DNA from 4 places in the Novosphingobium pituita genome. Region 1 is predicted to be linked to each of the others. Evidence: predicted binding sites of a transcription regulator. Region 1 holds the regulator's gene; each other region holds the start of a gene.
The links. The regulator LexA, encoded in region 1, represses DNA repair genes until DNA is damaged. The targets are predictions, from matches to a motif close to GTTCCNCNCTTGTTCT.
Positions count from the first base shown of each region.

Region 2: the regulator LexA is predicted to act here: its motif matches at 1,930-1,945, upstream of uvrA (excinuclease ABC subunit UvrA).
Region 3: the regulator LexA is predicted to act here: its motif matches at 1,508-1,523, upstream of SBI20_RS01875 (ImuA family protein).
Region 4: the regulator LexA is predicted to act here: its motif matches at 1,590-1,605, upstream of SBI20_RS06510 (ATP-dependent helicase).

Region 1 covers NZ_BTFW01000001.1:1,147,286-1,150,554, reverse strand. Annotated here, with positions in the region: gene cysS (cysteine--tRNA ligase) at 1-881, shown strand, start outside; gene SBI20_RS05485 (DUF2322 family protein) at 931-1,269, opposite strand; gene lexA (transcriptional repressor LexA) at 1,357-2,037, opposite strand; gene SBI20_RS05475 (molybdopterin molybdotransferase MoeA) at 2,095-3,269, opposite strand, start outside.
Region 2 covers NZ_BTFW01000001.1:55,227-58,495, forward strand. Annotated here, with positions in the region: gene SBI20_RS00255 (ABC transporter substrate-binding protein) at 1-50, shown strand, start outside; gene SBI20_RS00260 (FecCD family ABC transporter permease) at 47-1,042, shown strand; gene SBI20_RS00265 (ABC transporter ATP-binding protein) at 1,074-1,802, shown strand; gene uvrA (excinuclease ABC subunit UvrA) at 1,956-3,269, shown strand, end outside.
Region 3 covers NZ_BTFW01000001.1:398,453-401,721, reverse strand. Annotated here, with positions in the region: gene SBI20_RS01880 (Y-family DNA polymerase) at 1-661, opposite strand, end outside; gene SBI20_RS01875 (ImuA family protein) at 693-1,505, opposite strand; gene SBI20_RS01870 (GlxA family transcriptional regulator) at 1,664-2,611, opposite strand; gene SBI20_RS01865 (DJ-1/PfpI family protein) at 2,692-3,269, shown strand, end outside.
Region 4 covers NZ_BTFW01000001.1:1,390,613-1,393,881, reverse strand. Annotated here, with positions in the region: gene SBI20_RS06510 (ATP-dependent helicase) at 1-1,586, opposite strand, end outside; gene SBI20_RS06505 (hypothetical protein) at 1,846-2,262, shown strand; gene SBI20_RS06500 (MFS transporter) at 2,463-3,269, shown strand, end outside.

The DNA.
Region 1 (3,269 bases):
AGACGCCAGAGGGCGAGACCCGCCAGATGGAATGGGACAGCCCGTGGGGCCGCGGCGCGCCGGGCTGGCATCTCGAATGCTCGGTCATGTCGGGCCAGTTGCTGGGCTTTCCGTTCGACATCCACACCGGCGGGATCGACCACCGCGAGATCCACCATCCCAACGAGATCGCCCAGAATCAGGCGTTCTGCTGCGCGGGCAGTCTGGCCAATCCGGCCAATTCGGGCGCGCGGACGTGGATGCACAACAACTTCCTCGTCGAACGCTCGGGCAAGATGAGCAAGTCTTCGGGCGAGTTCCTGCGCCTGCAACTGCTGATCGACAAGGGCTACCACCCGCTCGCCTATCGCCTGCTGTGCCTTCAGGCGCACTATCGCAGCGAACTGGAATTCTCGTGGGAGGGCCTTGGCGCCGCGCTCACGCGCCTCAAGCGGATGGTCATGGCTGTTGCGCAACTGCGCGAGCGGGTCGAGGCTGGCGCTTCGGGCGAGGGCTGGGAGCGCCATGCGAAGATCGCGCCGCTGGTCGAACGCTTCGACGCGGCGATTTCCGATGATCTCAATACCGCCGTGGCGCTCACGGTGATGGACGAGGTGATCGCGCTCAAGAAGGTCGATCCGGCGCTCAAGCTGGCAGCGATCGGCGCGCTCGACGCGGTGCTGGGCCTGCAACTGACCACTCTGGCGCGCACCGACCTGCGCCTGACGCCCAAGGGCGCGACAATCACGCCCGAGGCGATTACAGCCGTGCTCGACGAACGCCGCGCGGCCCGTGCGGACAAGGATTTCGCGCGCAGCGATGCCCTGCGCGACGATCTGGCCACGCAGGGGGTCGAGGCGATGGACGGCGATCCGCTGGGCTGGGACTGGCGCCTGGGCTGAGCATGGTCAGGTCCCGTGCCGCCTGACGCGGATACGGGACCTGCTCCCTTCAGGCGGGGATGATTTCCAGCGACAGGGCCGGGGCGCCCCCGGCAATCGCGATCAGGCGGTCGATATTGGGGTGGGCGCCGGGCGTGGTGCGCGCGCCGGGGGTATGTTCGGCAAAGATTTCGAGGCCGAGTTCGGCAGCCTGCGCGTCGAGCGTGGCAAAGCGCGTCTTCAGATACTGGTAGACCGCGAGCGAGCCCTGCTGGCCCGGCTGGTTGGCAATGCTGCCTGCAAGTGTGCCATTGGCGTCGAACAGGTCGATCCGGGCCACGCCGTCGATGGCGGGAAGCCGGGCGAGATTATCCTTGAACGAGGGGCCGAACAGGAGCGTGGTCGTCATGGCAAAAAGCACCTTTGAAACGAAGGAAGTGCAGGGGGCTGGCAGGGTCTTCTGAGGCGACTGCCAGCCCCCTGCAACCGGTTTCGCTCAGTGGTAGCGGCGCAGGAGACCGGCGAGCTTGCCCTGTACCTCGATCTCGCTTTCGGCGTAGAATTGCGGTTCGTAGGCGGCATTGGCCGGGTCGAGGCGGATGCGGCCGCGTTCGTGGCGCAAATACTTGAGCGTGGCTTCCTCGCCATGGATGAGGGCAACCACGATCTCGCCATCGCGGGCGACATTGGTGCGGCGCACAAGCGCGACATCGCCATCGAGAATGCCGGCGTCGACCATCGAATCGCCTGAAACTTCGAGCGCATAATGTTCGCCCGAGCCGAGCAGGGCGGCAGGCACGGGAAGCATGGCGCTGCCCTCGATCGCCTCGATCGGCATGCCTGCGGCGATCCGGCCATGAAGCGGGATTTCGACCACGTCGTTGGCGGGCTTGCGCAGCGGGGGCGTGCTTGCCGGGGCGGCACTCGTGGCGCGGGCACGCGACGGTGCCTTGGTGGCCAGGCTCTCGGGCTCGCGGATCACTTCGAGGGCGCGGGCGCGGTTGGGCAGGCGGCGGATGAAGCCGCGTTCTTCCAGCGCGGAGATCAGGCGGTGGACGCCTGATTTCGACTTGAGGTCGAGCGCCTCCTTCATTTCCTCGAACGAGGGGGAGATGCCGGACGCATCAAGCCGCGTCTGAATGAACGAGAGCAGTTCGTGCTGCTTGCGCGTAAGCATCCGCAAGTCTCCTTTGGCGAACGAATGCGGAACGAATAAGCAACCAAACCGAACCCGTCAAGCAAATCCGCCACAATCGAGCAGATAGATCGGCACTTCACTCGCTTCTGGCTGCATTGGCGCGCGCGCTTCGCGGCGCACGAGGCAATTGGCCCGTGCGATGGGCGAGAGTGCGCCCGAATCCTGCAACGGGTCGAGCATGACCTTGCGGCCATCCCATTGTCCGCGCAAAAATTCGGTGCGGCTGCCCCCTGCAGGCATGGCTTCGCCCAGCGGCACCATCAGCGGGCGGGGCAGGGGGTGGGCGGCGCCCAGCGTGGCGCGCAGCAGCGGCAGCAGGAACAGGTGTGCGGTCACGAAGGCCGAGGCCGGATTGCCCGGAAGGCCGAGGATCACTTGCGACTGGTGCTCGCGCGGGCGGCGTCCGACGAGGATCGGCTTGCCCGGCTTGATCCCAACCCGCCAGAAATCGAGGCTGGCGCCAATGGCTTCGAGGGCGGGGCGCACGAGGTCGTGATCGCCGACCGAGGCGCCGCCGCTGGTTACCACGATGTCGGCCTCGCGCGCGGTGTCGAGCGCGCTGGCCAGTGCATCGAGGCGGTCGGGCACGGGGCCGATACGGGTGACCTTGACCGGCAGGCTCGATGCCATGGCCGCCAGCATCGGGCCATTGCTGGCCGGGATCTGGTGGGGGAGCAGCGGGTGGCCGGGGGCGGCCAGTTCGTCGCCGCTGTCGATCACCGCGACGGTAAGGGGACGGTGGACGGGCAGGTGGGAGTGACCTGCGGCGATGGCCAGCGCGATCTGGGCGGGCCCCAGGCGGGTGCCGGATTCGAGCAGGGGATGGCTGGTGGCAAAGTCCATGCCCGAGGGGCGGATATGGCGCCCGAGCGGGTCTGGCGGGGTTCCGGTGAAGGCCACCTGATCGCCGTGGCGAGCCGTGTCTTCCTGAAGCAGGACCATGTCGGCCCCGGCAGGCAGGGCCGCGCCGGTGCTGATGCGGACGGCCTCACCCGGCCCGACCGTACCGGTGAACGGATGCCCGGCGGCGCTTTCGCCCACGACTTCCCACGGGCCGGGCATGTCGGCCTGACGCAGGGCATAGCCGTCCATCGCCGAAAGGGCGGTGGCGGGCTGGGTACGCTCGGCCAGCAGGGGGCCTGCCAGATAGTGGCCGAGGCATTCGGCGCTGGCGATGTGTTCGATGGCCACGCGCGGGGCGAGCGCGATCA
Region 2 (3,269 bases), 1.1 Mb from region 1:
TGGCGGTGCGCCACCAACTGGACCAGCATCAACAGGACATCAGGCCATGAACCGCGCCACGAACCGCGCAACCCTCCCGATCGTGCTGGGGGTGGCCCTCCTGTTCGCGCTGCCGCTCAGCCTGATGGCCGGACAGGTGTGGATCAACCCCTTCGGCCACACGGGCAACAACGCGATGGTCATTCTGGCGCAGTTGCGCCTGCCGCGCGCGGTTCTGGCCGTGGTGGTGGGGGGCGGTCTGGGGGCGGCGGGCGCGGCCATGCAGGGCTACTTGCGCAATCCGCTGGCCGATCCGGGCCTGTTCGGGGTGGCGCCGCTGGCTGCGCTGGGGGCGGTGCTTTCGCTGTTCACCGGCTATGCGGTGCAGCCTTTCGCGCTTCCGGCCATGGCGCTGGCGGGGGCGGCGGCGGGGATGGTCCTGCTGGCGGTGATCGCTTCAGGGCCGCGCACGGGGCTGGCGGGCGGGGTGGCGCTGTTCACGCTGGCGGGCATGATGCTGTCGAGTCTGGCAGGCGCGCTGACCAGTCTGGCGATCAGCCTTGCCCCCAACCCGTTTGCGCTGACCGAGATCGTGACATGGCTGATGGGCGCGCTGACCGATCGCTCGTGGCGCGACGTGGCGGTGGCCGCGCCGCTGACGCTGGCCGGGCTGGTGGTGCTCTGGCGGGCGGGGCCCGCGCTCGATGCGCTGACGCTGGGCGAACTGGCGGCGCGTTCGATGGGGCTCGATCCGGGGCGCTTGCGCTGGATGATGGTGGCGGGCGTGGGGCTGGTGGTCGGCGCCGGGGTTTCGGCGGCGGGGGTGATCGGCTTTGTCGGCCTGATGGTGCCCCATATCGTGCGCCCGTTCACCGACCGGCGCCCGTCGAGCCTGATCCTGCCCAGCGCGCTGGCCGGGGCCCTGCTGCTGCTGGTGGCCGATGCCTTGTGTCGCAGCCTGCCGCTGGCGGGTGGCGAACTGCGCCTGGGCATTGCGCTCAGCCTGATGGGCGCGCCGTTTTTCCTCCATCTCCTGCTGCGCCTGCGGCGCGGTCTGGCGTGATCTGACCCGACGGGAACCGCATATGGATCTGATGGCCGAAGCTGTAACCGTGGTGGGGCGCCTGCGCGAGGTGAGCGTGGGGCTGGCCGCCGGGCGCGTCACGGTGGTCTGTGGGCCCAACGGGGCGGGCAAATCGACCCTGCTGGCGGTTCTGGCCGGCTTGCAGGCGCCCGATGCGGGCCGTGTCGTGCTCGGCCACAATCGCCTGACCGACCTGACCCCGCGCGAGCGGGCCATGGCCGTGGGCTATCTGCCACAGGCCGGCGAAGTGGCCTGGAACGTGACGGTCGAGACACTGGTGCGGCTGGGCCGCCTGCCGCATCGCACGTCCGACAAGCTCGACGCAGCGGCCGCCGCTGCCGCGATCCGGGCGCTCGATCTCCAGTCGCTGGCCGCGCGCGAGGTGGGCACGCTCTCGGGGGGGGAGCGCGCACGGGCCCTGCTGGCACGGGTTCTGGCCGGACAGCCGCGCTGGGTTCTGGCCGATGAACCGTTTGCCGCGCTCGATCTGGCCCACCAGCAGGCGCTGATGGCCCATTTCCGCCGTCTGGCCGATCAGGGTGTGGGTGTGGCCGTGGTGATGCACGATCTGTCGCTGGCGATGAACCATGCCGATCATGTCATCGTGCTGGAGCGCGGGACAGTGGCGGCCTCGGGCGCGCCCCATGTCGCACTTTCGCCCGAGGTGCTGCATCAGGTCTGGGGGGTCAATGCCCGCTGGTTCGGGGACGGGCGGGCGCGGGCGCTGGCGATCGGCTGAACGCGCCGGGGGGCAGGGCGCGGCTTGCAAGTATTGTCTGGCGGCGGGGTGCTTCCCACATGATGGGGCCTGATGTCGCGCTTTTCCGGTCGGGCGCCGCCATGGCGCGCAGCGGGCTTGCATGAATTGAACAAATATGGAACACCGGCCGCCATGTCGACTTCTGCTTCTGCTCTTCCGGCCCGCAGCCGGGCAGGCGCGCGCAGCGCCCTGACCACCCTTTCCGTGCGCGGCGCGCGCGAACACAATCTCAAGGGCGTGGATGTCGATCTCCCGCGCGACAGCCTGGTGGTGATCACCGGGCTTTCCGGCTCGGGCAAGTCGAGCCTGGCATTCGACACGATCTATGCCGAAGGCCAGCGCCGCTATGTCGAATCGCTCTCGGCCTATGCGCGCCAGTTCCTCGAAATGATGCAGAAGCCCGATGTCGAGCATATCGACGGCCTCTCGCCGGCGATTTCCATCGAGCAGAAGACGACCAGCCGCAACCCGCGCTCGACCGTGGCGACGGTGACCGAGATCTACGACTACATGCGCCTGCTCTGGGCGCGCATCGGGGTGCCCTATTCGCCCGCGACGGGCCTGCCGATCAGCGCGCAGACGGTCAGCCAGATGGTCGACCGCGTGATGGCCCTGCCCGAGGGGACACGCGCCTATCTGCTCGCCCCGGTGGTTCGCGCGCGCAAGGGCGAATACCGCAAGGAACTGGCCGAGTGGCAGAAGGCGGGTTATACCCGCGTGCGGATCGACGGCGAGCTTTATTCCATCGAGGACGCCCCCGCGCTCGACAAGAAGCTCAAGCACGACATCGAGGTCGTGGTCGACCGCATCGCGGTCAAGGACGGCATCCAGACGCGTCTGGCCGACAGTTTCGAACAGGCGCTCAAGCTGGCCGAGGGCCTCGCCTATATCGACCTTGCCGATACCACCGTGGCCGCGCTCAATGGCGAGACACCGCCCGAGGAGCCGAAAAAGGCCGGAAAGGGCAAGAACGCGAAAGGCGGCCAGCTCAAGGGGGCCGGGCTGCCCGACAACCGCATCGTCTTTTCCGAGAAGTTCGCCTGTCCGGTCTCGGGCTTCACGCTCGATGCGCTCGAACCGCGCCTGTTCTCGTTCAACGCCCCGCAAGGGGCCTGCCCGGCCTGTGACGGCCTTGGCGAAAAGCTGCTGTTCGACCCGCAACTGGTCGTCCCCAACGAGCATCTGAGCCTCAAGCAGGGGGCCGTGGTGCCCTGGGCCAAGTCGAACCCGCCCAGTCCCTATTACATGCAGGTTCTCGCCAGCCTTGCCGCCCATTTCGGCTTCAGCCTCGAAACCCCGTGGGAGCAGCTCCCGGTCGAGGTGAAGATCGTCATCCTCCACGGGACGGCGGGCAAGGCCGTGCCGCTGACCTTCATCGACGGCAAGAAGAGCTACACCGTCGCCAAGGCCTTCGAAGGGGTGATCGGCAATCTCAACCGCCGCATG
Region 3 (3,269 bases), 750 kb from region 1:
TCGTGGCCTGCAAGCCGATGGGTTCGGCAAACCGGCGCTCGAAGTGGAGCGGTTCGGGGTCGCGCAGCGCATCGATGGGGGCCAGTTCCTCTCCGGTCAGGCGGGAGAGCGCGCTGACCGCGCCCACCCCGAAGCGCGCCGCGATGGCCGCGGCGGGGCGCACGGTCAGGTCTCCCACGCGCTTGAGGCCTGCACGGTTGAGCGCGAGCGTGGATTCCCCGTCGAGCCCCAGCGCCAGCACGGGAAGCGCCCGGATGGCTTCCCGCTCGTCCAGAACGGGAAGTGCGCCATGGCGGGCCAGTGCCTGCGCCGCTTCCGGGGTGGAGGCCGCAGCCCAGCGCAGCGCCATGCCGATACCGGCCATGCCGTCCTCGACCTGCGCGCACAGCCCGGCCTCGCCCCCGAAGAGGTGATCCACCCCCGCAATATCCAGCGTGATCCCGTCGGGCGCTGCCAGCGAGACGCGCGGGGTCCAGTCGAGGCAGTGGCGGGCCAGACGTTCGAGCCAGTGGCGGTCCGCACCTGCGTCCATTTCGGCAACGACCAGTTCGGGCTCCAGCGCGCGGGCATCGGCAAGCGTCATCCCCGGCGCAATGCCCAGCGCCCCGGCCCTTGCATCCACGGCACAAAGCCGGAGGGCCCCCCTCACCCTGGCGATCATCGCCAGCGGGAGAGGCATGCCTTCTGCCATGTCAGGCGGCGCGGTACCGGCCTGCCCCTGCAACGCGTTCCTGTTCTGCCGCGTCTGCGCGATCCGCCAGCGGTCGGTCGACAGGAACGGAAACCACAGCGCCAGATAGCGGCGCTTCACGGAATTGGCGTTGATCACGGTCCCACTCCAGTCGCCAGTCGAGGCCGCACGGGCCCGAACGCTGGCGCAACAGGGTCAAGTCGAATGTGGGCAGGCCCGGTGCATTGCCGGGCAAGGCCCGCGAAGGGGCCGATGCGACCTGCCAGCGCGTGCGCGCCGCACTGGGAACAGGCCTGGCATCGACGCGCAGGAGCAGCAGGGGAACACCCGATTTTTCAGCAGCGAGGACCAGGCGGCGGCTGGCGGTAAGGTCGAGCGCGCGCATGGCTCCCCACCCTTCCAGTATGACCGCGCCCAGCTTGCCACAATGCAGCGCCTCGGCAGCCGCGCGCAGCAGCGAGAGGGTATCGGGCACGAGCCCCACCAGCCCATGGCCGGGCGCGCCCCCCAGTTCAGCCCAGCCCCCCGCCTGCAAGATGCCCGCAGACTGGACCGAACGCTGCTCGCGCAGCCAGAGCAGGGGCTGCCGGGCCTTTTCCTTCGCCCTGCCACGGCCCATGCACATGCCCACGGCAAGGCCCGTGACAAAACCTGCTGCCGAACTGGCATCGTCCGGCTCGGCGGCATAGATTTCGTGGACCTGCCCATACCCGAGCCCGCCTGCCAGCGCCTTGTCCAGCGATGCGATCCCGCTCGCCCAAAAGCCGGCTTCAGGCTGGGCTACAGGTGCAGGCAGGGCATCGACGATTCGCATTCGTTCTTCTTATGTTCTATTTTCGCCGTCAGCAAGACCCTCTTGGAATTCTCGTCCACCCCGCAAGCACATCGGCAAATGGCCGTGCCCCCGGTTGGCCGGGTCGCCCTTGCGGGCCGGTGCCGAGCGATCCGAAACGGGATTTTCGGATCGGGCACTTACCCCTTGCGGGCGATCCGGCGCATGGCCTGAGGGGGCTGCCCGAAGGCACGCAGAAAGGCCCGGCGCATGCGTTCCGGGTCGTGGAAGCCCAGCGCGGCGGCCACTTCCTCGATAGGCGCGGGGCTGTTCTCCACGCGGTCGCGAGCGACCTCCAGCCTCAGGCGTTCGACCACCCTGGCCGGGCTCATCCCCATCTCGCGGGTGAAGGCGCGGGAGAAATTGCGCGGGCTCATCGCGGCCTGCGCGGCCAGAACCTCGACCGTCAGGCGCTGATCGAGATGCGCGCGGATCCAGTCGAGCAAGGGGGCAAATTGCGTGCTGTCTCCGCCCAGTTCCGCCAGTGCCGAAAATTGCGACTGGCCACCCAGACGCCGGTAATAGACCACCATGTCCTGCGCCACGCGGCGGGCCAGATCCTCGCCCAGATCGTCCGAGATCAGGGCCAGCGCCAGATCGATGCCCGCCGTGATCCCGGCAGATGTCCATACATGGCCGTCGCGGATATGGATGCGGTCGGGCTCGACCTTCACTGCGGGAAACAACCGAGCCAGAAGCCCGGCCCGCCGCCAGTGGGTCGTCGCCCGACGCCCGTCGAGAACCCCCGCCCCTGCCAGCAGAAAGGCACCCGAGCAGACACTGCACAGCCGCCGCACCGTGCTTGCAGCCTGGCGCAGGAAGGCAAGATTGGCCGTATCGCGCATGGCCTCGCGACTGCCATTGCCGCCCACCACGATCAGCGTGTCGATCAACGGCGCATCATCGGCGGCCCCCGTTTCGAGCGATACCCCCGAAGAACTGCGGATTGGCCCGCCCCGGGCCGACAGCAGGACCAGCCGATAGGCATCGCCCCCCATCCGCCCCCCGATCTCGAAACTGGTGATCGGGCCGCAGGCATCAAGGAGCTGAAAATCCTCGTAGAGATAGAGGCCGATGGTGCGAGGCATGGCCTGAAATGAGGGATCATTGTCATTTCGTCAAGGCGACCTTCGCGCGAAGACAGGGGCCTTCCCAACAGGAGGCTGCCTTGACCGCTCAACCGTTCCGCATCGTCTTTGCCGTGTTTCCGGGCATGACCCAGCTCGATTTCACCGGCCCGCACCAGTTCCTCTCCCGCCTGCCCGACAGCGAAACGCTGGTCGCCAGCCGCGATGGCGGCGATGTGGCAACCGAAGGGCTGGTTTTTGCAGGGACGGCGAAGCTGGCAGATATAGACGCTTGCGATCTGATCTGCGTACCCGGTGGCGCCACGGCCACGCAGGTCGCGCTCGACGAGGTCTTTGTCTCGCAGATCCGCCGCCTCTGCCGGAACGCGCGCTACATCACTTCGGTCTGCACCGGCTCGTTGATCCTGGGCGCGGCAGGGGTGTTGCAGGGCCGGCGCGCGGCCAGTCATTGGGCATGGCGTCATCTGCTGCCCCTGTTTGGCGCCACGCCGGATGCGGGCCGCGTGGTGCGCGACGGGAACATCATCACAGGGGGCGGGGTGACAGCGGGAATTGACTTCGCGCTGTCGGTGCTGGCCGAACTGGGGGGCGAGGATCTGGCGCAGTCGCTGCAACTGGGGCTGGAATATGCCCCCGCACCGCCTTTCAATGCCGGCAC
Region 4 (3,269 bases), 240 kb from region 1:
TCGGCGCTCTTTTCGGCCTGAAGCGCGCCGGTGTAGCCGCTCTCGTCGAGGATCGTGCGGGCCAGTTCAGACGGGGTGAGCGTGGCGATCTGGTCGCGCCAGCGCAGGAAATCGCGCACCAGTGCCAGAATCGTGTTGCGCGCGCGGGCGGGCAGTTCGTCGGTATCGGCGATGTCGTAGGCCGCGCGCAGCAGGGGCACCTGATGGGCGCGGGCAAAGCGGTGGAGCTTTTCGAGCGTCTTGTCGCCAAGGCCGCGCTTGGGGGTGTTGTAGATCCGCTCGAAGGCGAGATCATCCGAAGGCTGCGAGACGAGGCGCAGATAGGCCAGCGCATCGCGGATTTCGGCGCGCTCGTAGAAGCGGAAACCGCCGACGATGCGATAGGCCAGGCCGATCTGGATGAAGCGGTCTTCGAACTCGCGCGTCTGGAACTGTGCGCGCACGAGGATTGCCACGCGGTCGAGCGGGCAGCCCTCGCGTTCGAGGCGCTCGATCTCCTCGCCCACGCGGCGCGCTTCCTCGGGGCCATCCCAGACGCCGATCACGCGGACTTTGTCGCCGCCATCGCGCTCGGTCCACAAGTGCTTGCCCAGACGCTGGGCGTTCTCCTCGATCAGGCCCGAGGCCGCGCCCAGAATGTGCGGGGTGGAGCGATAGTTCTGTTCGAGGCGGATCACCGCCGCGCCGGGGAAATCCTTTTCAAAGCGCAGGATATTGGCGACTTCGGCGCCGCGCCACGAATAGATCGACTGGTCGTCGTCGCCCACCACGCAGATGTTCTTGTGGACTTGCGCGAGCAGGCGCAGCCACAGGTACTGGACCGCGTTGGTGTCCTGATATTCGTCGACCATGATGTAGCGGAAGCGGTCCTGCCAGCTTTCCAGCACGTCGCGATGCTGGCGGAAGATCGTCAGCATGTGGAGCAGGAGATCGCCGAAATCGCAGGCGTTGATCGTGCGCAGGCGGTCCTGATAGAGGCCGTACATCTTCGCGCCGCGCCCGTTGGCATAGGCCTCGTTCTCGCCCGCATCGAGATCGGCGGGCGTCAGGCCCCGGTTCTTCCAGCGGTCGATCAGCCCGGCCAGTTGCTTGGCGGGCCAGCGCTTGTCGTCGATGCCTTCGGCCTGGATCAGCTGCTTGAGCAGGCGCATCTGGTCGTCGGTGTCGAGGATGGAAAAGCTGCTGGTGAGGCCGACGAGTTCGGCATGGCGGCGCAGCATCTTGGCGGCAATCGCGTGGAACGTGCCGAGCCAGGGCATCCCTTCGACCGAAGGGCCGATCAGGGCGCCCACGCGCTCGCGCATCTCGCGCGCGGCCTTGTTGGTGAAGGTCACGCACAGGATCTGCGAGGGCCAGGCGAGGCGCTGGCGCAGCAGATTGGCGAGCCGCGCGGTGAGCGCGGCGGTCTTGCCGGTGCCCGCGCCTGCCAGCATCAGCACGGGCCCTTGCGTGGTGAGCACGGCCTCGCGCTGGGGCGGGTTGAGCGCGGCAAGCCATTGCGGTTCGCCCTGCTGGGCGCCCTGATGCGCGGGGGCCGCTGCGGGCGTGGAACGGGCGGCGTCGGAAGAGGGGGGGAAGCTGGTCACGCCGGAACAGGTAGGGAACCGTGCGGGCGGGCGCAAGGCGCAATCGGCGGGGCGGAAAGGCTCGGGGCCCTGGCGGAGAACAGTCTCAAACGCATTTTATTGTGCGGTGCATCCTAATGAAATCAACGGCTCATCGCAGTTGCAGGGCACTTTTCACGCCCTGCCCCGCGATGGCGACGTCTGGTCGATCAGCGGGAAACCTTTGGCGTCCGCGATGCGTAAGGGCCCGCATCGGGTCAGGACAACAGGAGGAGATCCCATGAAGACGTTTATGTCCATCGGCGCGTTTGCGCTCGCCACGGCCGCCCTTCCGGTCGCCGCCCAGGCCCAGACCGCCGCGCCTGCGGCCCCTGCTGCTTCTGCGGCAACTCCGGCTCAGGCTCCGGCTGGGCCTTTCACGATGACCACGGCACAAAAGGCGCAGTATGATCGCTGGGCGAGTGACCTGAAGACCAAGTACGATGCCTGGCCGTCGGGCCAGCAGGAATATTTCTGGTCGCTCGGTCCCGACGAACAGCAGGGCTGGTGGGCCCTGAGCGACGTGCAGCGCGGGCAGGTTCTGGCGATGACCCCGGACCAGCGCGCGCAAGTCTGGCCTTCGATCGTGGCACAGGTCAAGGGTCGCGCCACGGCTTCGGCCAGCAGTGCGCGAGCAAAGGCTGGCGGCACGTCCTGATTGCCACGCGCCGTGTGATCCTTGAAAAGGGCGCTGGTTCGGCCAGCGCCCTTTTTTCGGGATGGGTGGGCAGGGGGCGTGCATGTTCCTGTCGTCAAATCTGCTTGCAGGTGCGGAAAGTTGCGCATTTTTGGCACGGGTCGCTTGGTTCGTGTCCTGTTGGTCTTGACAAGGCAGCGGGGGCCGGGAAGGCCCCGTCGATGCATTCGAACCGTGTTTCCCCTTATCGCCAGCATGCCCGTATCCTGACCGCCAGCCTCGTGGGCACGGCGGTGGAGTTCTACGATTTCTATATCTACGCCACCGCGGCCGCGCTGGTGATCGGGCCCCTGTTCTTCCCGGCGCAGTCGCCTTCGGCGCAAGTGCTGCTCTCGTTCATGACCTTCGGCCTTGCTTTCGTGGCGCGGCCCGTGGGGGCGGTGGCTTTCGGCCATTTTGGCGACAGAGTCGGGCGCAAGTCGACGCTGGTGGCCTCGCTGATGCTGATGGGCGGATCGACGGTGCTGATCGCGTTCCTGCCGACTTATGCGATGGCCGGGCCGGTGGCGCCGTTCCTGCTGTGCCTGCTCCGGTTCGGGCAGGGCTTTGGCCTTGGCGGCGAATGGGGCGGGGCCTCGCTGCTGGCGGTCGAGAACGCGCCCAAGGGCTGGGAAGCGCGCTTTGGTTCCGCGCCGCAACTGGGGGCGCCGCTCGGGTTCCTGTGTGCCAACGGGCTGTTCCTGATCCTGGGGGTGACTTTGCCCGAGGCGGCCTTTGCGAGCTGGGGCTGGCGCGTGCCGTTTCTGGCGAGCGCGCTGCTGGTCGGGCTTGGCCTGTGGGTGCGGCTCAAGATCGGGGAAACCGCCGCTTTCGAGCAGGCAAAGAACGACGCCCCGCCGCCCAAGGTGCCGGTCGGGCGGCTGATGGCCGATCATCCCGGCGCGGTTCTGGCCGGGATTGCCGGGGTGATCGCCTGCTTTGCGATCTTCTATCTGGCGACGACCTTTGCGCTTTCGTTTGCCACGACG